Regions from separate parts of the Moritella viscosa genome, predicted to be linked through region 1. Evidence: predicted binding sites of a transcription regulator. Region 1 holds the regulator's gene; each other region holds the start of a gene.
The links. Region 1 encodes MetJ, which represses methionine synthesis genes. Its sites were predicted from a motif close to TAGACGTCTAGACGTCTA; they were not measured.

Region 1 (10,126 bases):
GGTGATCGCTTGCTCGGTATTGAGGGAGGGGCGATTATCACTAATAACGAGATTCTGGCGCCAGTGTTGAGCATCGTTATCTTGGACCTCTATGTATTCTTGGCTAATTAGCCCTTTGTCTTGCAATGCTTTGATGGTCGTTGATTTTATATTGGCTAACTTTAAGTGTGATTGGGTTAGTCCTGTTTCAGCCAGTAACTTGATGGTTTGTAATTGAGCCGGTGTTAAACGATTTAATTCTTGAGCTGTTAATTCATGCGCGTTATCGGTTAATTGCCAGAATGTATAGCTGTTTAATTTTGCAGACTCTAATTTACGTAATAATACCGGTAAGGCTTGTGCGATCACTTCACCAATCGGGTAGTGGTAATAATCAGCGCACCAACTAAAAAATGCCAGCATGTCAGTTGATAAAATAGCGTTGTCATCGAGTACATTAATGATTGGCTTTAGTTTTTCGAGCGGAAATTCACTGCCGTTTTTGGTTTCCAGTGTTATACCTACTAATTGCTTATTCATAAAGGGAACACAGACACGCATACCTGGCTGAATATGTTCATTATCAGAATAGGTATAATCAAAAGTTCTGCTTAAATGTATGGGAACGGCAACGGCGACAACTGGCATTTACTCAACTCTCTTTTACGGGCTAAATCTGTATTTCGGCAAACAGTTTACGGCTGTTAACTAGGTAATGTCTTGATATTTTCTGTTTAATCTTCTAATTGTGGTTTATTTATGCATCAGCTATTGATATTTAGGGGCAAGATCCTATATTATTCGCAGCCTAAAAATTCTATAACTTTATGTGGTGTCTGGCAGTGTTTCAGATGGCGACATAACTAAATTGAGGTTTCTATGAAACAAGGTATCCACCCAGAATATGCTTCTATGGAAGCAAAATGTTCATGCGGTAACATTTTCGCTGTTGGTTCAACTCGCGGTAAAAACATCACGCTAGACGTATGTTCAAACTGTCACCCATTCTACACTGGTAAGCAACGTAATGTTGATACTGGCGGTCGTGTTGATAAGTTCAACAAGCGTTTTGGCGCTCTTGCTGCAAAATAAGAATTGTATTTATACAATTTGTTGTAGTGAATCAAAAAGGTACCTTAGGGTGCCTTTTTTTATACCTGAAAAACAGTTTGAAACATTTATCAAACTTAGATTTAACTTAAGTGCTTTCGTTTGGATAAAAATGTTCTTCTAAAGTTCGCAAATTATATAAAAATAAACACTTCGTACCAGTGTAAAGGTAGAATAAACAACTTAAATTAATGTAGAATCATGGTAACAATATTATTAGCTCATTTAGCTCAGTGTAAAATAAAAGTGACCTGTGTTAAATTAAAGTTAAATATTTGGCGTTACATTCGATTATTATTTTAATTCCCCCAACGTTGTTTCTCACACCTTGTTATTCTTGAATTAAGGGGGGTGAGTTATGTGCATTCATTTCATTCAGGATATTGTGTATGTCAGACCTTAGACAGCAAGCATTGGATTACCATGCGAACCCTAAACCAGGCAAAATTGCTATTCAACTTACTACGTCAGCAGAAACCGCTGATGATCTTTCTTTAGCATATAGTCCAGGTGTCGCAGAACCAGTGCGTGAAATTGCTGCTAACCCTGATGATGCTTATAAATATACGGCCAAAGGCAACTTAGTGGCGGTGATCACTAATGGTACTGCGATTTTAGGTCTCGGTAATTTAGGTCCACTGGCTTCAAAGCCGGTAATGGAAGGTAAAGCACTACTATTTAAGCGCTTTGCAGATATCGATTCGATTGATATTGAAGTGAAACACCGTACGACAGAAGAATTTATTGATACAGTTGCCAATATTGCCGATACATTCGGTGGTATTAATCTCGAAGATATTAAGGCGCCAGAATGCTTTGAAATTGAAAAAGCGTTAATTTCGCGTTGTCAGATCCCGGTATTCCATGACGATCAGCACGGCACCGCAATCGTAACAGCTGCAGGTATGATTAACGCGCTAGACATTCAAGGTAAAAACATCGCGGAAGCTGTTATTGTTTGTATGGGCGCTGGCGCAGCAGCGATCGCTTGTATGGAATTATTAATTTCATGTGGTGCACAACGTGAAAAAATCTACATGTTAGACCGTAAAGGTGTGATTCACACTCGTCGTGATGACATTAACGAATATAAACAGCATTTTGCTAATAATACCGATAAGCGTACGTTACAAGATGCGATTAACGGCGCCGACGTATTTGTTGGTGTATCAGGTCCAAACGTATTGGCTGCTGACGATGTGAAATTGATGGCTGATAATCCAATTATTTTTGCATGTTCGAATCCTGATCCAGAGATTAAACCTGAGTTAGCGCATGCGGCACGTCAAGATTTGATCATGGCAACTGGTCGTTCTGATTATCCAAACCAAGTTAATAATGTATTGTGCTTCCCATTCATTTTCCGTGGTGCATTAGATGCACGCGCAAGTGTGATTAATGAAGCAATGAAAGTGGCGGCAGTACATGCAATTCGTGAAATTGCCAAAGAAGAAGTGCCACAGTCAGTATTAGCTGCGTCTGGTGCAACATCATTAGAGTTTGGTAAAGAGTACATTATTCCAAAACCAATGGATCCACGCTTATTACCACGCGTTGCACGCGCTGTTGCACTAGCAGCGGTTGAAACGGGTGTATCACGTATAGAATTACCTGAAAATTACATGCTGTAAATTTATTAGATAATTCTAACAAACGCCAAGGTCTTTCCTTGGCGTTTGCATTTTTGCGCTTATACTTGTATAAAGAGCCGCTATATTGCCCACATTTAAGGTTTCCATGTCTGAAGAATACGAAATTGAAGTCATCCCTGTTGTTGTTTCTGAAGAACCAATTGAATTATATAAAATTTTAAAAATTGAGAACCTAGTGACCTCGGGCAGTGAAGCAAAAAACCATATTGCTAACGGTTATGTGTATGTAAACGGTGAAGTTGAAACTCGTAAACGTAAAAAAATTATGTTTGGTGACATCATCGGTTTTGATGGCGAAGCGTATCAGGTTATGTCTGCTGAAGAGTTGGCATCATATGATGACGCTGATTACGCGGAAACTGATGATGGCGAAAATTTTCCTGAAGATGAATTTGTTGACCCGGCTGCTTTAGAGTCAGACTCTGTGGCTGCATACATGGCAGAACATGAACTGACTGAAGACGATTTCATTGCTAATGATGCAATGACAAGCACTGATGTTGAAACTGATGAATCTGATCTACAGGTTGTAGAGAATAGCGTAGAAGAAGTTGCTGCTGCTAAGCCTGTGGTTGAAAGTATTGCAGCGGATACTTGGGAGCAGCCTGAAAAGAAGAAAAAGAAAAAAGCTGCAGAAAAACAAACGCAAACAGCAAAAGTGGCGGAGCCTAAAAAAGTGGAAAAGAAAAGAGGCCGTGCTGCACCTTTTAGTTTTTAGGGCTTAATTACTATATTCTGGCTTTGAATTTATTAATAGACTGCATTGAGATCTGGAATACAGACTGTTGAAATCAAAAAAGGCACTCCTTTCATAAAGGAGTGCCTTTTTTATAACTGCTTCGCTACTATTTATCTATTAATCATCTTGTTCTAAATAATCATCAATATTAATACCGAGTGTTAACATCTGTGCTCGAGCTTCTTCAGGGATACTGTCTGGTTTGTCTTTTGTTAAATCTTCGTCCGCTGGTAACGGTTGACCTGTGTAAGCATGTAAAAATGCCTCACACAATAACTCACTGTTGGTTGCATGGCGTTGATTATTAATCTGACGGCGAGTTCTTTCATCTGTCAGTACTTTCAATACTTTCAAAGGAATTGAAACAGTAATTTTCTTAACCTGCTCACTCTTTTTCCCATGTTCTGCATAGGGGCTAATATACTCGCCGTTCCACTTCGTCATTTTTGACCTTTGCGTAAATTATTATTTATGAATAAGTAATAAGTCTACCTTTGAATTTGATTATTGGCAATCAGTATGTAAAGAGCTCTAGACGTCTATTGACCTGTTGTAGGCTAATGGTGTATGTTTTTAGTTACTGGTAATACATTAATTCGATATTAAGTTCGGGAGAACGCATGGACGCAATTAAGCGCAGTATTCATAAATTTGGTGGCAGTAGTTTAGCTGATGCTACCTGTTATCGTCGAGTATTGACGATCATTAGTCAACACACCAAAGCACGCGATCTTATTGTAGTTTCTGCCGCGGGTAAGACCACCAACCAATTATTAGAGTTATTACAATTGGCCGAAGATGGTGATCAAGCTGCGTCGGAGCGTCTTATTGCGACGAGCGAGTATCAAATTAAGTTAATTGCAGAACTATTAGAAGGTGACTTATGTGCACAACTCACTTCTGCACTACAAGATGATATTCATACCATAGGCCATCTATTAGAAACTAGCCTTGATGTGTATGTTAAAAGTCAAATTTTAGCGCATGGAGAGATGTGGTCTGCACGATTATTAGCGGCTTTGCTGAGTCAAAGTGAGCTACCAGCCAATGATTTAGATTCTCGCTTATTTTTAACCACTGAATTAGCTGCGCAACCTGTGGTTGATGAAATTGTGTCTCGCCACAAGTTAGCATCGTGTTTAGCGACGCTGAATAATCGCGTTGTTGTGACCGGTTTTATTGCTGCTGATACACAACAGCGTACTGTGACATTAGGGCGCAATGGCTCTGATTATTCTGCGACATTGTTAGCTGCGTTAGTGGATGCTGAGCAAACCACCATTTGGAGTGATGTTGCGGGGATATTTAGTGCCGATCCTCGTCGCGTAAAAGATGCTGAACTGCAAACCAAGTTATCACTTGATGAAGCCGCTGAGCTAGCACGTTTAGGTTCACCCGTATTACATGCGCGTACACTACAACCTGTTGCCGAGAGTAAACAGCATGTTCAGTTACGCTGCAGTTATACTCCTGATGAAGGTTCAACCCAGATCCACCGTCGTTTACCAAAAGGTAAAGGGGCGAAAATTGTTACCTCGATTGATGACTTGCATTTAGTGGATGTTGAGTTTAATCATGTTGTTGATTACCAACAACAATATAATCAGTTAATTACATTGTTAGCGCAGCAGCAACTATCACCAATCTGTATTAAACGGCGTCCGACGGATCATATAGTTAGATTAGGTTATACTGCTGAAATTGTTGAGTTTGTACTTGCTGCATTAGCAATATATAAACAGCAACAATCTAACGTAATGGCCGTTGAGCATGTAAGTGGTTTTTGTATGGTGGCGTTAGTGGGTTCTGGTGTAACGGATAATGCTTTGCAATCACATCTGTTTTATCAATTAATTTCAGAGCACACTCTGATATTTGTACAGACAGGTGAAAACCATTTAAGTATCAGTGCCGTTCTGCAGAAAGTGGTGTTAGAGCCGTTATTGAAAGAGCTGCATACAGCGTTATTTAAGCAGCCAAGGCGCATTGGTGTTGTGCTGTTTGGTAAAGGAAATATCGGTGCCGGTTGGCTATCTTTGTTTGCGGAGCAAATGCATAAAGTACCTGAGCAACAAAATGTCGAACTGTGCTTATGCGGTGTGTATGGTTCACAGGGCGGGGTATTAGATTTCAATGGTCTGGATGCTGTGACAGTACTTGATAATTTTCAACCTGAATCGTTTGTCTGGGAACAGTTATTATCTAACCTCGCACTGCACCCGTTTGATGAATTGGTGATTATCGATATTACGGCCAGTGAAGCCATCAGCTATTATTATCCTGAATTTGCTCAACATGGTTTCCACCTGATTTCCGCAAATAAATTCGCAGGCGCAGCGAGTAGTGAGTTTTATAATCGGGTTAAGCAAAGCTTTAGTGATAATGAAAGCTACTGGTTATATAATGCCACGGTCGGTGCTGGATTACCGATCCAATCATCTATGGGGATGCTGCAACACAGTGGTGATCAAGTGACTGCTGTTAGCGGTATTTTCTCTGGTACCTTATCTTGGTTGTTTCAACAATATAATGGTGAAATTGCGTTCTCGGAATTAGTGGAACAAGCTTGGCATCAAGGGCTAACGGAACCTGACCCTCGTGAAGATTTATCGGGTAAGGACGTGCAGCGAAAACTGCTTATCTTAAGCCGTGAAGCGGGTTATGACATGGAGCTTAGTGATATAAAATTAGAGTCATTGGTATCTAAAGCTCTAATGGAATTTAAAGTTGATGAGTTTCTAGAGCATTGCGAAGAACTAGATGAAAAAATATTGCGTATGTTTAATAAAGCTAAAAAGCAGGGCTTAGTATTACGCTATGTCGCTAGTTTTAGTCGCAAAGAAGGGGCGCAGGTTGGGTTAGAGTTCTTAGAACCAACCCATCCATTTGCGAACTTATTACCGTGCGATAATATTTTTTCAATTAATAGCCATTGGTATCGTCATAACCCATTAGTGATCCAAGGTCCTGGTGCTGGTAGAGATGTTACTGCGGGTGCTATTCAATCAGACCTGTTCCAATTATGTAAGCTGTTCGCACGTTAATTTTTACATTTTCGCCTGTCGAAAACCAATGCGCATATAATTCATGTTTAAGATGAATTATGTGCGTTGACTTTATCCATCAAACTTGTGATTATTAAGACGTATAGCGGTATGGACGTCTAAGCATCTTAAGGGATATGAGTATGAGTTTTCACAATGCACAAAATATTGAAGTATTAAATCAAAGCGTTTCTGAATTGGGACGTGATATTAACGTTTCATTTGAATTTTTCCCGCCAAACTCTGAAGCAATGACGTCTACCTTATGGGAATCGATTAATCGCCTCAAAGCGTTAGACCCTAAATTTGTGTCAGTGACATACGGTGCAAATTCCGGTACACGTGATCGTACTCATGACATTATCAAACAAATTAAGCATGAAACGGGTTTAGTTGCTGCGCCACACCTCACTTGTATTGACGCTAATCGCCAAGAATTAAAGCAGATTGCAAAGGATTATTGGGATAACGGTATTCGTAATATCGTGGCTTTACGTGGTGATTTACCAACTGGATTGAATCAGCCTGATATGTATGCGGCTGACTTAGTTGCTTTATTAAAAGAGGTAAATGATTTTGATATTTCAGTTGCTGCCTATCCAGAAGTTCACCCGGAAGCAAAAAATGCGCAAGCAGATTTGCTCGCGCTAAAAGATAAGATTGATGCCGGTGCTGATCGTGCTATTTCACAGTTCTTTTTTGATACTGAGAGTTTTTTACGCTTCCGAGACCGTTGTGCGGCAGTCGGTATTAATAAAGAGATCGTGCCGGGTATTTTACCGGTATCAAATTATAAAACCTTATGTAAGTTTTCAAAACTGACCAATGTAAAAGTGCCTAATTGGATGCACAGCCAGTTTGAAGGTTTAGATAATGATCAAGCTACACGTAATCTGGTTGGCGCAAGTATCGCTATTGATCAAGTGAAAGTATTGTCGCGCGAAGGGGTGAAGGACTTTCATTTCTATACGTTAAACCGCGCTGATTTAACGTATGCTATTTGTCATACTCTGGGTGTACGTCCAAGGTAGTAAACGATACTGCTGTGAGCTTATATGAGAATTAAAAATGCCGACGATGATGTCGGCATTTTATTATCTACTCATTAGCTGATAACTAAATTGAAAGTTAACCGGTATTACGCATACCTGCTGCAACACCAGCGATACTTACCATTAAGGCTTGTTCGATATCAGGATTCACTTCTTCACAGCTACGTGCGCGGCTTAATAGCTCTGCTTGTAGGATGTTCAGGGGATCTGTATACGGGTTACGTAACTCAATTGACTTTTTACTCCAAGGTTGGGCATCAAGTAATTGCGTGTCAGGTGTTAAACCTAAGATCAATTCAGTTGCTAATGCCAAACTTGCACGTAGTTCTTTACCTAAATGCCATAAATCTTCAGTCACTAGACATTGGTCATAATATTCCGCTAACCAAGCATCAGCTTTCAAAAATACCATTTCGAACATTTCAATACGAGTATTAAAGAACGGCCATTGTTGCTGCATTTCTTGCAGTGTCTCACGCTGACCTGAATCGAGCATGTTTTTGAATGCTGCGGTACAACCTAACCAAGCGGGTAACATCAAGCGGTTTTGTGTCCATGCAAAGATCCAAGGGATGGCACGTAAGCTTTCTACACCACCGTTTGGTTTACGTTTTGCTGGACGGCTACCGAGTGGCAGTTTACCTAATTCTAACTCAGGCGTTGCAGAGCGGAAATAAGGTACGAATTTTTCATGACCCTGGATATATGAGCGATATTCTTCACATGAATCCGCAGACATTTGATCCATTGCATCACGCCAAGCTTGTTCTGGTGCTGGCGGCGGTAGTAAATTAGCTTCTAAAATTGCACTGGTGTAGAGGTTTAAGCTTTGTTCTGCAACATTGGCAAGACCAAACTTAAAGCGGATCATTTCACCTTGCTCTGTTACGCGTAAACCACCTTTTAGTGACCCCGGAGGTTGTGATAATAAAGCTGCATGTGCAGGCGCACCACCACGACCGATGCTACCACCACGTCCATGGAATAAAGTCAGCTTAATTTCTTCTTGCTCACAAATATTAACTAAGGCTTCCTGCGAGCGATATTGCGCCCAAGACGCGGCAATTACACCAGCATCTTTTGCAGAATCAGAATAACCGATCATGATGTACTGATGACCATTGATGTAGTTTTTATACCAATCAATCGCTAACAGACTTGCTGTTACTGTTCCTGCGTTATTTAAATCGTCTAATGTTTCGAATAATGGCGCAACAGGTAGACGGAATGGACAACCTGTTTCTTTTAATAGTAATTGCACTGCTAATACATCAGAGGCTTTACGTGCCATTGAAATGATGTAAATGCCCAGTGCTTCTGGATCTTGTTTTGCCACAGTGTGACAAGTATCAAGTACTTCTTTCACATCAGCAGACGGTTGCCAGCATTGTGGGATCAGGGGGCGCTTGTTATTAAGCTCTTGTAATAAGAACGCTTGTTTATCTTGTTCGCTCCATTGTGCGTAGTCTCCAAGACCCAAGTAACGGGTTACTTCGGCGATCACATCTGTATGACGATCACTGTCTTGGCGGATATCAAGTTTTACTAAACTCACACCGAAACATTCAACGCGGCGAATAGTATCGAGTAATGCACCTTGGGCAATAACGCGCATACCACAGGCATTAAGTGAGTTATAGCAAGCTAACAATGGCTCACGTAACTGTGCTGTTGTGGTGATGATGTCACGGCTTTCTGTGTATTCGCCTTTTAACTGTGCAGTTAAGCTCGCTAATGTTTCTGTTAACTCACTACGTAACTTTTTCAGTAACACACGGTATGGTTCATGACTTTCACCGACGAATGCACGTAATGTGTCATTACAGTCATTCATTGATAATTCACTGGTGAGATGCTTTACATCTTTAAGGAACAAGTGAATCGCCATCCAGCGACTGGTTAATAGTACTTCTTCGGTGACCGTTGAAGTCACAAACGGATTACCGTCGCGATCTCCGCCCATCCAAGAGGTAAATTTAACGGGTGAAGCGTCAATAGGTAATTGGTAATCTAAGCGGTCTTGTAAGCGTTTATCAAGACTGCGTAAGAAATTTGGTACTGCATCCCATAATGAATTTTCTACTACTGCAAAGCCCCATTTAGCTTCATCGACAGGCGTTGGGCGTACTGTTCTGATCTCGTTGGTGTGCCAAGCTTGTGATACCAATTGTTCGATACGCGTCATGAAGACATCACGTTCTTTGCTGCTTAATTCAGTAAGTTCTAACTGGCTAAGGCATTTATTAATCGCGCCATGCTTATGGATTAGGGTACGACGGGTAATTTCAGTTGGATGAGCAGTCAGTACTAAATCGATCTTAAGGTTTTTAACCGCAGAAAGTACATCTTCTTCACTGATTTCAGAGTTATTTAGTTTAGCAAAGAGTTCATCGATAGAGTCTGGCACGCAAGTGTTATCTGCACAATTACGTGAAGTGGTGTGGAACTGCTCAGCAATGTTAGCCAGATTTAAGAATTGGCTAAATGCACGCGCTACTGGTAATAGCTCATCATCAGAGAGGCTACGCAGTACGGTGAGTAATTGTGCAC
Region 2 (10,126 bases), on a different contig from region 1:
ACTAAATTCCAGTAAATAAGAAATATATACCAATATTTGTACCTGATTATTAAAATTATTTCTAGCGGCTTGAATATAATACACTGCATAAAACACTTATTCATTTCGCAACCATGGAAACGGTCACATGCTAACAACCTTAAAATCATTATTGCTCGATGTCTGGCGTGTGTATCTAACATTGCTCAAAGTCATGATTCCTGCGCTTATTATCGTCAAGGTACTCGATTTGATTGGTGGTACTCAATGGTTAGGTAAACTACTCGCGCCGTTGATGAGTTTGGTTGGCTTGCCAGAAGAAATGGGCTTAGTATGGGCAACCGCAATGCTCACCAATATTTATACAGGCATGGCGGTGTTTTTTGATTTCGCTGGCGACAGTTCACTCACCGTCGCCCAAGTATCAGTCCTTGGTATTATGATGCTACTGGCACATGCATTACCTATTGAAGGTGCGGTCGCTAAATTATCGGGAATATCTTGGCGCGTAACCCTACCACTCCGTATTGGCGGTGGCTTTATACTAGGTATGCTCACCAATCAAGTTTATCTATTAGGTAACTGGCAGCAACAACCTGCGGTCATCGTTTGGCAACCCACCCCTGCATCCTCCAGTATACCAGATTGGGCGATTGCCCAATTAACCATGCTCGCCTCTATTTTTTTTATTATTGCTGCACTGATGATATTACTACGCTTATTAAAATGGTGTGGTATTGAAAAACTAATTCAGACCTTGTTATCACCCTTTTTGAAAGTACTAACGATAGGTAAAGAGACCACTAATGTCTGTGTGATTGGCTTAGTATTAGGCTTGAGTTTTGGTGCCGGATTATTAATTGATGAAGCGCGTACAGGCAAGATCAGTAAGCGTGATATATTTTTGGCAGTCTGCTTTTTAGGATTAACTCACAGCATTATTGAAGATACCATTTTGATCTTATTATTAGGTGCCGATCTGATATCTATTTTATGGGGACGCTTGCTGTTTGGTTTTATTGTCATTGCTATTTTAGCACGTTTTATCGAGCAGGAATCACCGTCCTGCTCGTTCACTAAAACCAGATAAAAAGACTTCTAATGCATTTATTCAATACACGTTAACTTATTATTACGCTTAGATAAGCCTTTGAATGACGCCATCATGTTCGCTTCTTTCACGAATTGTTTTGGTGGCGTAATAATCTGCAGGCGATAGTCACCTGTCGCTTGCTCTGTGAGGTTAGACTCAGTATTAACATCAACTGGGGTAACAATAACTACTTTTAATTCAGGTGCGCGTGCAAGAATACTCGCAGCTGTTCCCAGACCATTCTCGGTATGGAATTTACCCGCGATGTGCATCACTTGCTTATTCGGATTACGCGCCAAATAGTTAACAATACTCTCTGCCATGGTTTCATCCCACGTCACTTGTGAGGCAAACTTGTTCTCATTTTGACTTTCATCACCATGGTGCATCGACGCCATAAAATGGGTTTTGTACGGCGAATCTTGAATATTGATACTTTCTGCTAGCCATAAACGCTCATCCGTAGGTAATTTATCAACATAATTGATGCCTTCTTTGGCGATACAACGAATAATATTTTTAGGTGCATTTGCCGCGATAATATCAATTTTATTGGTCTTTGCTAATTCCACTAACGGGCGATAATCACTGGTATAATTTGGCCATGCATTACCTTGTTTTATTAATGTGTTCTCCCCTATTTCCCCCGCTAAATAAGCATTAACAATTGCTTGTTTATCACGAGTAAATTGCTCCATCGACAAAGTTACATTGTCATTATCCGCAATCATGCTTTGTAATAATTCAGTTTGAAAACGATGAATACCAGTATGATTATGCCATTCACCCACCAGCACAACATCAGCATCTTGAATTTCAGCAACAAAGCGTTTCAAGTTAATATCCTGGCCAGAAGGAGACTGTAAGCCATAATCAAAATAAGTCGTCACCCCAGATGAAAGATTGGTCTCATCCACCTTTTTCAAGGATGGTGAAATTGCACAACCCGCAAGTGCGGAAATAAGCACTACACTCATAAAACTGCGTTTATAATTTTTAAATACACGTGCTGATGGAGAGCATAACTGAGGAAAAATAAGCATATAACACCCTAATAATAATGATCACCAATGGTAATGCATCTCATTTGCAATAACAAGTAACATATTATATTGCTCTTTAAATCGTCAACAAATACGAGCCTCTATATCATCTTATGCTTCACTGCTAAACGAATTCACTTCATCATCCGTTAAATAACGCCACAGCCCTACTTCAACATCCAACTGTATGGAGCCAATTTTTTCACGGTGTAAACTAACCACCCTATTACCCACCGCCGAAAACATGCGTTTTACTTGATGAAATTTGCCTTCGGTAATAGTCAGTAATACTTCTTTCGGTGATACAACCTTTAAGATTGCCGGACGCGTTAATTGCAGCTCACCTTGTAATAGTACGCCATGGGCAAACTTAACCGTAACATCATCGCTAATTGGACGAGATAAGCCAACACGATAGACCTTTTGACAATGCTTTGCTGGGGTGATGATATTAAATGACCAACGCCCATCATCAGTAACCAATACTAGCCCCGTCGTATCAGCATCTAAGCGCCCTGCAACATGTAATTCTGATGCATTAGCGACATCGATATAATTAAATAATGACGGATAAACTTCATCTATATTAGAGCAAATAGTATCAGCTGGTTTATGCATGAGGATATAACGGGATGCTCTTGCTATCAGTGTCTTACCATTTAAACTGATATGATTGTTTTCATGCACCTGCGTTGCCACATCACAAACGACTGCGTTATTAACCGCAACACAACCACCACTTATCATAGCGGTAGCTGCAGCTCGGTTTAATTCAGTACTTTTACAAACAAATTTATCAAGACGCATTAAACGAGATTCTATATCAGATAAAGAGCGTTATTATCCTTATTCAACAGTAATAATCAACGCGATTTTAAGTATCAATAGATAATATCTTGGCGCTAAAACAAGTAAGTAAAGCATGTATTTGTTAACAGTATGAATAATCAAATTAGTGTAAACAGTCACAATTCGTACGAAGTAACATTACACCACAATGATTCTGGTACAACTCGATATAATTGAATACTCCTTACTTTATTATTCTGCTCTTCATTGCGCAAATACGAGTTGAGGCATACGCTTAAATCACCTCTTAAGAGGTCTATAATGCGGTTAATAAAATACTCAATTTATATTTAAATCAGCGTGTAAATTCATCATTAAAAGGAATTTAATATGTCGGCATATCAAGTACAAAACCAATGGGGTGGTACTTCAGCACCTTGGCAGCAAGGTTCAACATGGGTTCTAGGTGGTCGTGACAATCAGGTTGTAGTTAGCATCGACATCGAATCTAATGATAACGGTGAAACGTTTACCGGTGTAATCAATTACAAGAACGAAGGTCCTATTGATTTTAGAGCCACAGCTGAATACGGTAATGCTTATCGTGCCCAAGTACGATGGGGTGGCGCTTCAGGTGATTGGCATGAAGATGGCGTCTGGGTCATTGGCGGCCGAGATAACCAAAAATGCATCAAGCTTAACGTAGACGCGAATAACAATACCGGAGATCTTGCTGGTGCTATGGTTTATAACGGAGAAGGTCCTATTGGCTTTAAAGGCAATTTAACCTCCGCTTATACGGTTAAAAACCAATGGGGTGGTAATTCAGCGCCTTGGCACGAAGGTGGCACTTGGGTATTAAGCAGCCGTGATAATCAAAATGTTGTCTCTATGGATATCAGCTCTTCCGATAATGGAAAAACATTCGAAGGCAGGATGGTGTACGAAGGTGAAGGTGCTATTGGATTTAAAGCTACACACATAATTGGCAATACGTTTGAAGTATACAATCAATGGGGTGGCACTTCAGCCCCTTGGCATCGTGGTGGTGACATGATCATCGGAGGCAGAAATAATCAGCTCGTAATTCAGTTAAAATTCACATCAAACAATGAAGGAAAACAATTAGTTGGTGAAATGACTTATAGTGGAGAGGGTGCAATTGGTTTTAAAGCCGAAATAGAGTTTAGCCCTGTACTTGTGACAGAGTAAAAATAATGAGTCAGCTTGCCCTCTCACATGCGCAGGAGGGCAAGTTATATTCACCACAACAAGATTGTTACATTTAGCTTGCAGCGCTAAACACACGGTTTGAAACAAATGGTGTGTTTTTAAGTTTAGGGAACTGCTTGGCAATCGCTAAAACAGCTAAATCAACGAATGGTTCTACAATGATAACTGTCATGTATGCTAATCCAAAAGAAGAGATCGATGCGATATTTTCAACGCCAAAACCTTGTCCATAGAACGCCCAAAAGCCAACCCAAGCAACGATACCACCTTGGTAAGCAGTAGACAGTTTAAACGCTTGTGAATAAGACAGGTCTTTATACGCAGTTTTAGGATCAATGATCTTTTTAGCCAGATAAGACATCGCAACTAACGGCATAATTAACGTCGTTACATTCATGCCAAACTGAGGTAAGTCAAACGGTGCGAAAAATACCCCCTGAATTAATAACCCCATGATTAAACCAATCGCCGCAGGCGCAAGTCCAAAAACAAGTAACAGCGTCGACCCCATAATTAGATGTACTTCCGATACTCCAACAGCCTCGTGTGGCAGCACTTCAAAAGAGAGAAATACACAAATAATAGCGAGTAGTGATTTAAATAATAAAGACGTCATCCCTTGGTCTTTAATGTGTTCCCATGTAAATTTAGTACTTAATCCAATCGCAGCACCAGCCGAAATATAAGACAGCCCAATTTTACTTGCGTCAACCATTCCAGGTTCAATATGCATAACTTTTCCTCGTAATTTAAAATAGCCCCAAGTTACTTAAAAATGCTTGGGTATGAAATACGAAAGAACTACGACAGAGGTCAAATATAACTAGAATATGAAAAATATAACTAGAATATGTAGTTAATAACCGCTTGCCCAAGCCCTCCGCTTGTTCATGTTATTCTTAAATTCTTAAGGTCGGTCTCCGGACTTATGAATAATAAAACATTCAATTACCGTTGCGGGGGCAGCGTTGGATTTGCACCAACTTCCCTGCTAAATTTAAACAAAACTCAGCACCAGAAGAACAAGCGAGGAAGCTACACATTTTTTTCATTGCCGTCAATTTAAAGGCGAGAACATACAACACAGTCAAATCAGAATAACAATTCACTATAACGATAAAATTCAGAGCTATAATTTAACTTAAAGTTACTGTTTAGAATAAATAAAACAAAAAATGAAAATATAAAGCTCATTATAATAAGCATAAAAAATTAATTCAGTTAAAGATCCTTACAACACAGATTCTAATCGAGGATGTAAGTGCGTCTGCAATACTTGTAATACCAGTGATCTTAACCATAGCAACGCTGGATCACGATCATTACGTAAGTGCCAAGACATAGATAAGATATTTCCACTCGAAGATGTTAAGCAAGCACATGCACTCAGTGAATCACAACGCGTGCGCGGTAAGATCGTGTTACAAATTATCGATTAAGGCCTCACCAACAAGTGCATAAGACACAACATATAGCTGCTTAATACCGGGATAAATATCTTGGATCACACCTTTAAGCACTGCTAATGTCATGTTTTCTTGCTCAGCATGGAAATCAGATAACTCAGAAAATAAAATAGGTTCTACGGAGAGAATCGATAGCTGACAAAATTCACGTCCACTTTCTAACGTAGAAACCGTCACTATCGAACCCGGGACATAGTTACTTTCAGATGCATCACGAATGGTAATGGTTTTTTTACCGCTAAGAATGTCGGTTTCAAAGCGTTCAAAGAAGGTCATGGTGGTTGGTTGTGTCATACGGGCTTCTATTATAAAGATAAAGGATAGGCATTATATCCTATTTCCTATCCAGCACGACCCCATTAGAATAGTGTGATTGCTATCACCCTATTATCTACTATTGTTGACTCTTAGCTAAACCATTTTCTAAGTCAGCTAAAATATCATTTATATCTTCAATACCAACAGAAATTCTTACTAGCGAATTTGTAATACCAGCTGCGAGGCGATCACTTTCTTCCATGCCAGCATGAGTCATGGTTGCAGGATGAGAGATAAGACTTTCTACGCCACCTAATGACTGCGCTAACGTAAACAACTCTAGATTAGCAAATAATTTTTTCACTTCCGCTTCGCCACCTTTAACATCAAAACTTAACATTGCGCCAAAACCCGCCTGCTGCTTTTTAGCGATATCATGGCCAGGATGATCTTCAAAACCAGGAAAATACACGGTATCAATAGCATGGTTAGATTTTAAAAATTTCGCCACTTTCAAAGCATTTTCTTGGTGTTGCTTCATCCGAATAGGTAACGTTTTTAGGCCCCGTAACGCTAAAAAGCTATCAAAAGCACTACCTGTAATACCAATGCAGTTTGCCCACCAAGCTAGCTTTTCACCAAGGGCTTGCTCTTTAGTCACTAAAACACCACCAACCACATCACTGTGGCCATTAATGTATTTAGTCGTAGAATGAAAAACAATATCAGCACCGAGCCCTAACGGTTGTTGCAATGCAGGGGAAAGGAAAGTGTTATCTACCGCAACTAAGGCACCAACCTCGTGACACGCTTTAGTAACCACCTCAATATCAACTAAGCGTAGCAATGGGTTACTTGGGCTTTCAAGTAGCACTAATTTAGGTTTTTCAGCTAACGCTTTAGCCAATGCGACGTGGTCATTTTGATTAACAACAATTAATTTGAATTGACCACGTTTAGCTAAATGGGTAAATAAACGGAAACTACCGCCATAACAATCATGAGGAATAACCACTAGATCGTCAGTGGACAACAATTGACATAGAAGATGCACAGCTGACATACCGGTACTGGTAACAATGCCTACGCTACCTTGCTCTAAATCAGCAACGGCTTGTGCAAACGTTGCTCTCGTTGGGTTTCCCGTACGAGAGTAGTCAAACGAACGTTTATCATTAAAACCTTTTAATGAATAAGTGCTTGATAAATGAATGGGAGCAACGACAGCACCATGATGCTCATCGGTATTTATTCCTGCTCTCACTGCCGCTGTAGTGATATTTTTTATCTTGGCATTTGACATACTTTTCCCTCGTATTCGACAACAGTGGTCATAATTATACCCAACAACCACGAAGATGGCTAGACAGCTAAACCTCTAGACAGCCATAACACTAAGCCTTCTACATATTTTGGTCAAGATGTTTTTAACATAAGTGAAATAACCATCATTCACATCAGGTTTGAAATGTACTTTAGTGGGAACTCTTGAGAAGCACTGCTCACAATAAATAATAGGAGCAATTTTGCCCGCCACTCCGTAGTTGATAGAATGGCGAGTGTTTTACACTTATTTTAAGAAATTTTTAGCTCGTCGGCACTGAAAATAGCTTGTCGAACACTAAGTTATAGCCATAAGCGTAAAATAAATAGAACACTACCATATCAAGCACAAACGCATCCCATAAACTTAGGTCTAAAAACCACAACTAAAAGTTAGTTTCCATCTGATTTCCTGATACATATATAATATCGCAACTACTCCTTTAAGGAATTCTTACAAACTCTTACAAATTCTCTCTTAATGAAAAATGCCATCTTTAGTATAATTTTATTCATAAAGATATTTTATTGGTTAATACGACTATATATTTACATCAACTCAGCATATACACCGTTAACCACTCTCGATGATTTCGTTATAACAAAGCGATACCCATCGAATAAAAATATATTCTTAAACTTAAAATATAAATCATCCTATATGTGTTGGTTTTACTAGGAATAAAAAATCGATGTCTACAACTAACATCTTTGACTTCGCCGATCTGATTTACCCTAATGCAAAAGGGATAAGAAAAATACAAAAAAAAGGGCGATTCTATTTTTGGGCCGTAACAAACAGCAAAGCTGTCAATGCGATGGCGATTCTTTTTTCCCGTGAAAACTTAAAAGCAATATTAAAATCCACCCCCGAGATAATAGAAAAACCGCTAAAACCTTATCTTTGTGTTAATTGGTCAAGTACGGATCGTATTGAACACTTAACTCAGCATTACCAGTTTATTGATGATACTTTTGGAAAACACGCGAGTGCAGTTATTTCGGGTGAAGGTGTTACAATCTTAAAGTTCAAAAGCTTAAGCGAACAAACATATCGAATTCAGTTGCATAAAGGCACAAGTCGAGAAGGTGGAATCGGCATCCGTTTAGTTAACGATAAAAACCAAAGTATCTACGCTTTATCCTGTAATATTTCTGGCACACATACTAAAACAATGCATATTGGTATGTTGCAAGGTCCTCGTGATTTAGTAGAAGATCGCCATACGCTGATTAAAGAGTTAACCAAATCATTACATGGGTTACGCACTAAATCATTATTGGTTGAAATAGCATTAATGCTGTCCCGTATTTTAGGGATCAGTGAAGTAAAAGCGATTTCCAATAAAGGTCATATCTACCAAGCAATACGCTATATAGGCTCTAAACGAAACTCGGTAACCTTTGATTATGATGGTTTGTGGGAGGAGTTTGAAGCAAAAAAACTAGACCCATACATGTTTGGCTTGTCAGTGTTTACCCCACGAAAAGATCCACTGACATTGAAAAAAAATAAACGTAAAATGTACACTAAGCGATACCAATGGCTCGATGACACAGAAATAGAAATGACGAAAAATTTAGCGCCTTGGCTAGTGAATCCAATAACACAAGGCGATCAAGCTGCCTAAGTACATAATCAACAGCTAAATACAGGCTCACAACATTAAGCGTGTGAACCTGTATTCAGTTTATAAATTCGGTCCGCATACAATATCCCACCTATATTATACGCTTGTGGTATCACTTCGTTAAGCTGAAAACCGCACTTCACCAATAGCCTTTCTGAAATACTATTACCTTCAGTGACAATACCTTGAAAGACTGAGATAAGGTGCACGCGCATTGCCCAAGCGATAACCCCAAGCAATGACTCAGTAGCATAACCCAGACCAAAGTATTCCGGTAATAACAGATAACCGACTTCTGCAGATCGGCCATCATAATCAAAACCCGTGATACCAACCGCCGTATTGGTTTCAACATCAGTGATCACCAAACATAACCAAGCACCAGAAGTAACAGACCAATTAGGTAAACGTGATTCAAATTTAACACGAATATCATCGTCACTTAGTTGATCAAAACATTTTTCAATCACACGCGATTCTGTATGTAAACGTAAAAATAACGGCCAATCTTGTTCCGTTATTTGACGCATACTTAAACGTTGAGTCGTGATCTGCATATTACTCCCTTTACCACATAATGCGATTTAACAGCCTAACTAGGCCAATATCATATATTCCAGATGATACTTTTACAAAGTAAACCTAATTACATATTTTATAAAGTAAATCTAAATATCATAAAAGCACACATACCTATAAAAACCACAGCTAACGTATTCTTTATCTTTAAACTTAATAACACGGTCAACAGACCCGCATATAAAAAGGCACTATTAAAAAATGCCATCTCACTGCTTTGATGGCCTAGAAATACAATCGGCACCCACATTGCGGTTAATACAGCGGGGGCTGTAAAGCTTAGTGCACGCTTTATTCTTCGGCTTAATTCAAATGAAACACTGCGAGATAAAAACAAATACCGACATGAAAATGTAATACATGCCATCCCACCTAACACTAGCCCAAAATGATCCATCATGTTACTCCTTAATTGAGGTGAAATAGCCCGCTAACATGCCACAAATAGTTGCAATAATAAGTGCTGAATCAGGTATATAAATGGATAATACTAAGGCACTAAAGCCACTCACAATGACAGCAATAAGTATTGATGAATCTTTAATTGACGGGATAACGATGGCAATAAAGGTCGCGGCGATCGCAAACTCTAACCCTAAATTTTCTAGGTTCGGAATGTATTGCCCCGCAACAATACCTGCGAACGTAGAGGCATTCCAAACAACATAAAACGTAATACCAGCACTTACCGCATATAGTGCAGAAAAGGTCTTATGTTTTTCGATATAAGCA
Region 3 (10,126 bases), on a different contig from region 1:
GCAACTGCTGATTCAACAGAATCACATGGACGCCATGCGCTCATATTAGGCGTCATACGTAAGCTTGCAACTTGTTCTACTGGTTGGTGAGTTGGACCATCTTCACCTAAGCCAATTGAATCATGTGTGTAAACTTGGATGTTTTGCACTTTCATCAATGCAGCCATACGCATTGCATTACGCGCATATTCCATGAACATTAAGAATGTAGCACCGTAAGCCGTGAAGCCACCGTGTAAAGACATACCATTAATGATTGCCGTCATACCGAACTCACGTACACCGTAATGCAGGTAGTTACCTGACGCATCATCTGCAGTGATTGCTTTAGTACCTGACCACATCGTTAAGTTAGATGGCGCTAAATCAGCAGAACCACCAAGTAACTCAGGTAACATTGCGCCGAATTCTTCAATACAGTTTTGTGATGCTTTACGTGTTGCTACTTTTGCAGAATCAGCTTGTAGCTGTTTGATGTAGTCAGACGTTTTAGCTTCCCAATCAGCTGGTAACTCGCCAGAAGTACGACGTGCGTATTCTGCAGCTAGTTCAGGGTATGCAGCTTCATATGCAGCAAATTTTTCATTCCATTCAGCTTCAGCTTGTGCGCCAGCTTCATTAGCATCCCATTCAGAATAGATATCTGCAGGAATTTCGAATGCAGGGTGTTTCCAACCTAATTTTTCACGTGTAGCAATAATTTCTGCGTCACCTAGAGGAGCACCATGACAGTCATGCGTACCTTCTTTGTTTGGTGAACCGAAACCGATCACTGTTTTACAACAGATAAGGCTTGGACGTGATGTTTCAGCTTTAGATGCTTCGATTGCCGCTTGGATTTCATCACTGTTATGACCATCAACAGAAATAACATGCCAGCCATAAGCTTCAAAACGTTTCACTGTATCGTCAGTGAACCAGCCATCAACTTCACCGTCAATTGAAATACCATTGTCATCCCAGAACGCAACTAGTTTACCTAGCCCTAATGTGCCAGCAAGTGAACATGCTTCATGTGAGATACCTTCCATTAGACAGCCATCGCCTAAGAAAGAATAAGTGAAGTGATCAACAATTTCATGTTCTGGTTTGTTGAACTGCGCTGCTAATGTTTTTTCAGCAATTGCCATACCAACAGCGTTAGTAATACCTTGGCCTAGTGGACCAGTTGTCGTCTCAATGCCAGGCGCGTAACCGTATTCTGGGTGACCAGGTGTTTTTGAATGTAATTGACGGAAGTTTTTCAATTCTTCAATTGGTAATGCATAGCCTGTTAGGTGTAGCAGTGAGTAAATAAGCATTGAGCCATGACCGTTTGAAAGAATAAATCGATCACGGTCAACCCAGTTTGGATTTGCTGGGTTGTGGTTAAGGTTCTTACGCCATAATACTTCGGCAATATCTGCCATGCCCATTGGTGCGCCTGGATGGCCTGAATTTGCTTGTTGAACTGCGTCCATACTTAGGGCACGAATCGCGTTCGCTAGCTCTTGACGAGATGGCATAGTTTGCTCCTGCTGAGATTAATTTAAAATACTTTTAAGCTGTTATATTGTCATAAAATTATCTTATGTATAACAAGTTTTTTTAGTTTATTTAGATTTATCGAATTTTAGGTTCAGGTCGGGGTATTAACGTTCTAGACAAACCCCAGTCACCTTCGAATGAAAGCATGTTAACACTCAAATGAATTTTACACTGTAGTTTTATTCACAAGAATGTGAGCCTTGTACATAAATAATAATTTTTAATCGGAATTATTTTTATGATACCTAACTAAAAAGAAATACTATCGGAGCTGTTTATTCGTTATACTGTTTCTGCATTCATTCTCCACAACGAACTTAGCATAAAACGATCAGACAATGATCATAAATAACGCAACTTATGCCGTTATGTATTGCTAATGGTTATTACTCGACACGAGCTTATTTGCACTCTTTTCACAGTATCAGACGGCACATGAGAATGGCAAAATCACCTAATTTAAAATTTTTTAAAACTGCACTGCGTAAACACCGTACAAGCCCAAAATTACTTTCTGCCAAACACGACTACATTGTGCTACCTATTATATCTGCACTTGTAGGCGGGATGACAGGCTTAATCATTGCATTATTTGAAGCAGCAGTACTATGGACTGACGCCCAGCGATTACAAATATTTAATCCTTTAGTATTGCCACCAAGCCTCAATATATTGTTAATCATGATACTCAGTGGCGCCATGGTTGGTTTTTCATTTTGGCTCACATTACGCTTCGCCCCCGAAGCATCAGGCAGTGGTATTACCCATATCGAAGGTGCGCTTGATGGTATGTATGGCATTCGCTGGCGTCGCTTATTGCCGGTTAAATTTATCGCAGGTACATTAGCTATTGGCTCAGGTATGATTTTTGGTCGTGCAGGTCCATCGATTCAAATCGGTGGCACGATTGGGCGTATGTTTGCAGATACAGCAAAGCGTTATACCAACGCTACTCATATCCTTGTTGCTGCAGGTGCCGCGGCTGGACTAGCAGCCGCATTTAATGCACCACTTGCCGGAATTTTATTTGTTATCGAAGAAATGCGTCCACACTTTCGCTACAATATGACATCGATAAAATGTGTGACTCTCGCAGCAGCTGTTGCCACTATTGTCATGCGTGCTTTTCATGGTCAAGAAGCCGTTATGCCTATCATGCATTTTGATGTGCCACCGCTGACATCACTTTGGCTATTTCTTTTATTAGGATCCATTTTTGGTGTTATTGGCGTGTACTTCAACCGCTGGATTATAAACAGTACAAAATTATTAAAACGTAAACAGAATAATAAAATGCACCGTATTATTCTTACCGGTGTATTCTTTGGTAGCCTGTTCGCCCTATTACAATCATTCGTACCTGACATGGCTGGTAACGGCAGAGATTTAATGGTTAGGATGATTCAAGAACCAAGTACTTGGGCTATTTTAGTCGGCTTATTTGTTATCCGCCTATTCGGTACTATCGCTTGCTTTGCTTCGGGCGCACCTGGTGGTGTATTTACCCCGATGTTAACGCTAGGCACTTTATTTGGTCTTGCTTATGGCGTTATTGCGGCCGAGCTATTTCCCAGTTTCGTAGCCGAACCAACCGTATATGCGATAGCAGGAATGGGGGCGTTATTTGCCGCTACAGTCAGAGCGCCAGTGACAGGTATTGTATTAGTGGTTGAAATGACTGATAGCTATGAGTTAATTCTGCCTTTACTTATCACTTGTCTTGGTGCAACGTTTGTCGCACAAGCACTCGGTGGTAAGCCACTTTATGCAGAATTATTGAAGCTGTCATTACCTAAAGAACCTGCAGCAGAAGATAACGCTATAACAGCAACACGGTCTCCAACAAGTTAACGTCTTATTTTAACCAGAAACAAAAAAGCACCCTAATTAGGTGCTTTTTTCATGATATTAACTAAGTCTATAAGCGTCTTAGAATACCCATTCCAAGCCAAATAATATATCACTTGTTAAACGCTCATTCGGCATCTTCTTATATTCAACCGTTGTATGATTATATTCAACAAAGAAATGCGCAGTTGGCATCAAAGCATAATCTGCACGAACGATCCATTGCGTGTAGTTCTCTGTATCACCAAACGCTAAAATTTCTGGACTAAAATGAAATTCAGCTTCTAAGCTAAATTCTTCAGTTAGACGTAAACCACCTAAGCCACCAAATGCTAATGCATAACCATCGCCATTATCGTTATCCATTCTCATGCCTTTCGCACCTAGCTCAAAGAAAGTTGAACCAACATCTTGAAATGCATAAAGGCCCGTATCTAGGGTATAACCATTGTCGATAGTCTGTAGGAAGTCACCTTTTAACTTTAGCGCTTCTTTCATTTCAAGATCATAACCCAAAATAATATTATCGTTATTGAAGGCAAGTGAGATGTTTGATGCTGCACTACTAAAGCTAACAAGTAACCCGGCAGTGATGACTAATGATTTTTTCAATGACACTTTATTATTCCCAATAGCAAGAGTGGTAGTTACATTTAATGATAGTGAGCGAATAATTTTTCTCATTGAAAAAATCCCGCCACTTCATACTTTTAATACTTTCGTCCTATGCTACTTCATATTGACTATTTATTACATATATACATAGACAAAAATTCTCTTTAAATAGTACTTTTAAACATATTTGCAAAATTAATATGATCTAAGGACTATCTTAATACAGGTAAAATAGTTTAGAATAGCCGTCTAGATGTTAAAACTTCTACACATATGAACGTAAATCACGTCGGTTGTGTTTAAATTAAGAGAGAATTAAAACCATGGCTAAACACTTGTTTACCTCTGAGTCAGTATCAGAAGGTCATCCTGATAAAATTGCAGACCAAATCTCCGATGCTGTACTTGATGCAATCATCGCTCAAGACCCAAAAGCACGCGTAGCCTGCGAGACTTATGTTAAAACCGGTATGGTTATGGTTGGTGGTGAAGTCACGACTGACGCTTGGGTTGATATCGAAGAAATCACTCGTAAAACAGTTCGTGACATCGGTTACATCAACTCCGAAATGGGGTTTGACGCCGACTCTTGTGCTGTATTAAACACAATTGGTAAACAATCTCCAGACATCAACCAAGGTGTTGACCGTGATGATCCACTAGAGCAAGGCGCTGGTGATCAAGGTTTAATGTTTGGTTATGCAAACAATGAAACTGAAGAATTAATGCCTGCTCCGATTACTTACTCACACAAGCTGGTTAAACGCCAAGCTGAAGTACGTAAAAGTGGAACTCTTCCTTGGTTACGCCCTGATGCAAAAAGCCAAATTACATTTGCTTATAATGATGGCAAAATTGTTGGTATCGATGCAGTTGTACTTTCAACTCAACATTCTGAAGATATCAAACAAGCAGATTTAGTAGAAGCTGTGATGGAAACAATCATCAAGCCAGTACTACCTGAACAATGGTTAACTAAAGAAACTAAATTCTTTATTAACCCAACTGGTCGTTTCGTTATCGGTGGTCCAGTAGGTGACTGTGGTTTAACTGGTCGTAAAATTATCGTTGATACATACGGTGGTATGGCGCGTCACGGTGGTGGTGCATTCTCTGGTAAAGATCCATCAAAAGTTGACCGTAGTGCAGCATACGCAGCACGTTATGTAGCGAAAAATATCGTAGCTGCAGGCCTAGCTGACCGTTGTGAAATCCAAGTTTCTTACGCAATTGGTGTTGCAGAACCAACATCAATCTCTGTTGAAACATTCGGAACAGGTAAAGTAAGCGAAGAGCTACTCGTTAAACTTGTGCGTGAACATTTCGAATTACGTCCACACGGTTTAATTGAAATGCTAGATCTTAAGCGCCCTATTTACCAAAATACAGCTGCTTATGGTCACTTCGGTCGTAAAGAATTCTCTTGGGAAGCAACAGATAAAGCTGAAATCCTACGTGATGCAGCAGGTCTTTAATCAATATTAGCTTTTAGCTAGCAGTTGATTACAAAGAGGCGCTTTTGGTAACATAACCAAAGCGCCTTTTTTATAGATGATGATAATGCCTGACGATTTACAGCAAATAGACCTAACACCAACAATGCTAGAAAAACGAGTATTAGCTAAGATAACAAGCAGTTATCAGCAAGCTGAACAACGTTTAAACCGTACTTTTCCTCGTCCACAAATTAAATTTAATCAGCGTGGTAAAGCCGCGGGTAGTGCACGATTACAAACGAATGAATTACGCTTTAATCCCATTTTGTTACAAGAAAATCATCAGCATTTTATTGCGCATACAGTTCCACATGAAGTTGCACACCTATTGGTTTATCAAATGTATGGGCGTACTAAACCGCACGGTAAAGAATGGCAGCAAGTTATGAATCAAATATTTGATCTCGCAGCCAAAACCACACACCAATATGATGTTTCGACTGTGAAAGGCAAAACTTTTACCTATGCTTGTCACTGTACAGAACACTTACTAACAATTCGTCGCCATAATAAAATAGTTCGTGATAACGTCAAATATATGTGTCGTTATTGCAAACAAAGTTTAATCATAAAACATTGAATTATATTTAATAACAATCGATTAAACAAAACTATAGATGTGACAACTTGTTTAATAATTATCTGAAAAATTGACGTATACAGGTGTATTTATCTGAATTCATCAGATAAAATAACTCAATACATACCATTGTGATAGGGAACAAGGTTATGACTCAAACGTTAGATACTGCAAGATCTACCGATTATGAAATGGAAAAACTGATAGCTGCAGTTTTAAAGCGTAACAAAAATCAAGCGGAGCAAATCGCCCGAACTCTTGATCTGAGTGCTTTATCTATCTCTCAACGAATTTTCATGGCAAAGTCCGGTGTGTTAAAAGAAAAAATGCTTACGGATTCAGATATCGCAGTACGTTACGCCGCTTCTCGCGCAAACTAACCACTTCGATATCTAGAGAGCAGTTGCTATCTTCTGCTCTTTTTTTATATCTAAACTCCCCTCTCTAGTTCAACAGTAACACTTCTTTTATATTACACGCATTTTTAACAATCCTATTCACAGTTAATACTCCGTTAATTAAGGTTATTTTACTATTCTACCGTCTATTCTAAGCTGTGCTACAATGCTGAATTATTACATTGGAGCAGTCTGTAATGTTAAAACAATTCGGTACCATAGTTATATCAACCACATTATTATTTCCTTTTTTTTCTAATGCTTCCGACAATGGCAATCAAAAAAACCAATCCTTTAATAAAGCCAAAAAAATGCTTGAACGGCAGGTATATACCGATGTACCTAGACGCACAATCTACTGCCACGCTGATTTCAATAGTAAAAAGAAGATCACCGACCATAATGGGTTTACTTCGAAAAAGCATGTGAAACGCCAAACTAAATTGGAATGGGAACACGTCGTTCCTGCAGAGAACTTCGGTCGTAATTTCAGTGAATGGCGAGAAGGAAATAGTGCATGTGTGAATAGTAAAGGTAAAAATTTTAAAGGCCGACGTTGTGCTGAAAAAGTAAATATCGCTTATCGTTATATGCAAGCAGATATGTATAACCTCTACCCTGCTATCGGTGCTGTTAATGCATTACGTAGCAACTATAATTTCGCCAGTTCTATCACTGCAGAAAGAAATCAGTTTGGTCGCTGCCCAATCAAGATAAAAAATAAAACGGTACAACCACCTAATTATGCCAAAGGCCAGATTGCCCGCGCTTACCTATATATGGAAGCCGCTTATCCAGCCTACAACATAGGTAGGCAAAAACGTGAATTACTAGCATGGGATAAGCAATACCCAGTGACTCGTATTGAATGTCGACGCACGCAACTTATTGAGAGCTTGCAAGGTAATGAAAATGGCATTGTTAAATCAGCCTGTTTAGCTCGTGGCTTTTGGTAACCTGATTATTGATTTGGCACACAGGCTGCAAGATTTAGTTGTAACCAATTAATGAAGTTTCGCTGTAAAACATTCTGCTGACTGTCTTTACCTAATAAAGTATTGCCTTGCGCTAATAAAGTATCATCTTGGCTTAATAACATATAGCGATGGCCCGAACGGGTAAAGCCAAACGGTGCAACTAAGTTACCACGTTGTAGATCATCCATTACTAAGGGGTATGAGCCTATTGCCGCCCCTAAATTATCAACCACCGCTTGTAAACAAAAGTAGAAGTGTGCAAATGTCTGTTCACTTTGCACCTTCAGACTTTGTACTTTAAGACATGATGCAGCGCTATCTTGTAAGCAATTATCCCAAGCCTGCGGCCGAGTCTGGCTATGTAATAATTTAATCTTACCAGCGTCATTCTGTACCTGTTGCCAATATTCAGGAGAAAAGACAGGGCCAACCCACTCTTCAACTAAGGGGGTCTGTTGGTAGTCATGCAATAGTGGAAAGTCATCTCGTCGTATTGCCAACGACAAACCATTACTGCCGAGTATCACAGGACCACCAGCTGTTGATAATCGTACATCGACATCGACATTCTCTTGATAAAAATCACTCAAGCGAGGCATTAACCAACGCATTGTTAATGTTGGCTCACACGATACCTCTAAGTGTGTATGCGTAACTTGAGTAACATGCTGAACACCCGCTTCCAAGGCATTAAATGCTTGCTCTGTATATCCAGATAATAGTTTACCAGCAGGCATTAATTTCACATTTCGCCCTTCACGATAAAACAAATTTACCGCTAAGTGCGTTTCTAATGTTTTAATCTGCTTACTCACCGCACCATGGGTAATACACAGCTTATTAGCAGCTTTGCTATAACTTTCAAGCGCTGCTGCCACATGAAAAACATGGAATGCTTTTAAATGCCTCATTGGTGAATTTTTCTCACATATTAATTGAAATCTATTCGATTATAGCGAAGCTGTAATTCACCTACAATGAACACCTATCAATAATTATGAATCATAAATGGAATCGTTATGGAAATATTTAGCTTGGCTATATTAGGCATATTAATCGTTATCAGTCCGGGGGCTGACTTTGTTTTAGTCTTAAAAACCAGTATTAATGATGGGCGTAAAGCCGATATTTTTACCGCGCTAGGTCTTAGCCTCGCAATCTGCGTGCACATCAGTTATTCAATGTTTGGTATTAGTTATTTAATCTCACAGAATGAATTTTTATATAACATGATCCGCTACGCAGGTGCTGGCTATTTAATCTACCTTGGTATTAAAGGTATCTACTCTGCTGATAGCCAATTAAATACCACAACGACAGAACAACGAAAAAATAAAAACTGGCAATATCTGGTACAAGGTTTTCTGTGTAATGTATTAAACCCTAAAACAATGTTGTTTTTCTTAAGTGTATTTAGCCAAGTCATCTCACCAGACTCAAATGACAATACATACGCCTTTATCTACGGTATTTATATGATTTTCCTACATGGAATATGGTTTGCCATCGTAGCGATATTATTTACTTCAGCGGCATTACAGACACGATTATTACGTGTTAGAAAACGATTGAATCAGGTGTGTGGGGTTGGGCTTGTTAGTTTTGGCGCATTACTCGCACTGAAGTAATCGCAAATAAATAATATTAGCCTCGACTACAGGACTGAGGCTATTTTATTTCATAGCTAACAATTTTTATTCATACAAATACGGCGTATGCAGTTCCATATAAACCTCTGGCGCTGCCAGCGCTGTAAAACCAAATTGTTGATACAATCCATGGGCGTCACTGGTGGCTAACATCATGCGTCTGAGTCCCTGTAAATCAGGATGATCTAATATAGCCGCCATGAGTAATTTACTTAATCCTTTACCTTGATGCGACTCGAGTACAAACACGTCAGATAAATAGGCAAAAGTCGCCTTATCCGTGATCATCCGCGAAAACCCCACTTGTTCACCCGCTTGAGTGAATACACCAAAACATAACGAGTTTTCAAGCGACCGCTTTAAAGTACTCATCGGAATTCCTTTTGCCCAATATGTACCCGAAATAAATTCGTGTATTACCGCTAAATCCATATCCGCAAAATTAGCACTGATTTTATAATTTTCATCCATAATGACCACTCCATTTCACATTTATAATCAACAAATTAGATTAAAAGTATCACGATATAAACATAATCAAAATAAAACGATATTAAATATACCGAAAGGAAAGGCCATACCTTATATAGCTAAGGATTCGCTTGAATATTTAGCTTAATATTGGATGCAGCGCTATAACCATAAAGATCTATGTACCACGAACCTACCTTTGGAGCATCAAAGGTGCAGCTTTCGTTATTACCTGAGTCGTTTGATCGACAGTCGTATCGACGACGTGAAGACTCAGCACCATGCCGGACATAAAGATCGACATCACCACTACCACCTGACATTGTTACAGTGAAACTAGTGTAATCTTCATTCAGCTCCTGAGTGAAGTGTTCCCACCGCCAGGTACCCACAGATATATTAGATTCTGTTCTGTCGATTACATTATTGCCACTACCACTACCAGCGATATAATTGCCAACCAAACTCAATCCGGAAAATGCACTATACCCTTTAACTCGGACATAATAAGTACCGCCCGATGCAGTAACATTACAACTTTCATTATTACCTCCGGCGTAAGGAC

Region 2: the regulator MetJ is predicted to act here: its motif matches at 7,233-7,250, upstream of metB (cystathionine gamma-synthase).
Region 3: the regulator MetJ is predicted to act here: its motif matches at 4,233-4,250, upstream of metK (methionine adenosyltransferase).

Annotation. Positions count from the first base shown of each region.
Region 1 covers NZ_FPLG01000090.1:22,134-32,259, reverse strand. Annotated here, with positions in the region: gene priA (primosomal protein N') at 1-627, opposite strand, end outside; gene rpmE (50S ribosomal protein L31) at 859-1,071, shown strand; gene BT797_RS13120 (malic enzyme-like NAD(P)-binding protein) at 1,479-2,720, shown strand; gene BT797_RS13115 (RNA-binding S4 domain-containing protein) at 2,827-3,459, shown strand; gene metJ (met regulon transcriptional regulator MetJ) at 3,598-3,924, opposite strand; gene BT797_RS13105 (bifunctional aspartate kinase/homoserine dehydrogenase II) at 4,101-6,524, shown strand; gene metF (methylenetetrahydrofolate reductase) at 6,668-7,555, shown strand; gene ppc (phosphoenolpyruvate carboxylase) at 7,653-10,126, opposite strand, start outside.
Region 2 covers NZ_FPLG01000020.1:23,769-33,894, reverse strand. Annotated here, with positions in the region: gene BT797_RS03370 (hypothetical protein) at 128-1,069, shown strand; gene BT797_RS03365 (ChaN family lipoprotein) at 1,087-2,115, opposite strand; gene BT797_RS03360 (pseudouridine synthase) at 2,227-2,922, opposite strand; gene BT797_RS03355 (lectin OAA family protein) at 3,295-4,116, shown strand; gene BT797_RS03350 (energy-coupling factor ABC transporter permease) at 4,190-4,870, opposite strand; cobalamin riboswitch at 5,032-5,171, opposite strand; gene BT797_RS24680 (zinc-binding dehydrogenase) at 5,478-5,576, shown strand; gene yqfB (N(4)-acetylcytidine aminohydrolase) at 5,559-5,897, opposite strand; gene metB (cystathionine gamma-synthase) at 5,998-7,164, opposite strand; gene BT797_RS24500 (chlorhexidine efflux transporter) at 7,448-7,570, opposite strand; gene BT797_RS03325 (VirK/YbjX family protein) at 7,877-8,815, shown strand; gene BT797_RS03320 (GNAT family N-acetyltransferase) at 8,851-9,372, opposite strand; gene BT797_RS03315 (AzlD domain-containing protein) at 9,471-9,794, opposite strand; gene BT797_RS03310 (AzlC family ABC transporter permease) at 9,796-10,126, opposite strand, start outside.
Region 3 covers NZ_FPLG01000054.1:116,339-126,464, forward strand. Annotated here, with positions in the region: gene tkt (transketolase) at 1-1,505, opposite strand, end outside; gene clcA (H(+)/Cl(-) exchange transporter ClcA) at 1,969-3,378, shown strand; gene BT797_RS09575 (YfaZ family outer membrane protein) at 3,457-4,059, opposite strand; gene metK (methionine adenosyltransferase) at 4,314-5,465, shown strand; gene BT797_RS09585 (SprT family zinc-dependent metalloprotease) at 5,551-6,066, shown strand; gene BT797_RS09590 (hypothetical protein) at 6,216-6,446, shown strand; gene BT797_RS09595 (endonuclease I family protein) at 6,662-7,420, shown strand; gene BT797_RS09600 (LysR substrate-binding domain-containing protein) at 7,426-8,352, opposite strand; gene BT797_RS09605 (LysE family translocator) at 8,461-9,069, shown strand; gene BT797_RS09610 (GNAT family N-acetyltransferase) at 9,136-9,561, opposite strand; gene BT797_RS24565 (M20/M25/M40 family metallo-hydrolase) at 9,681-10,126, opposite strand, start outside.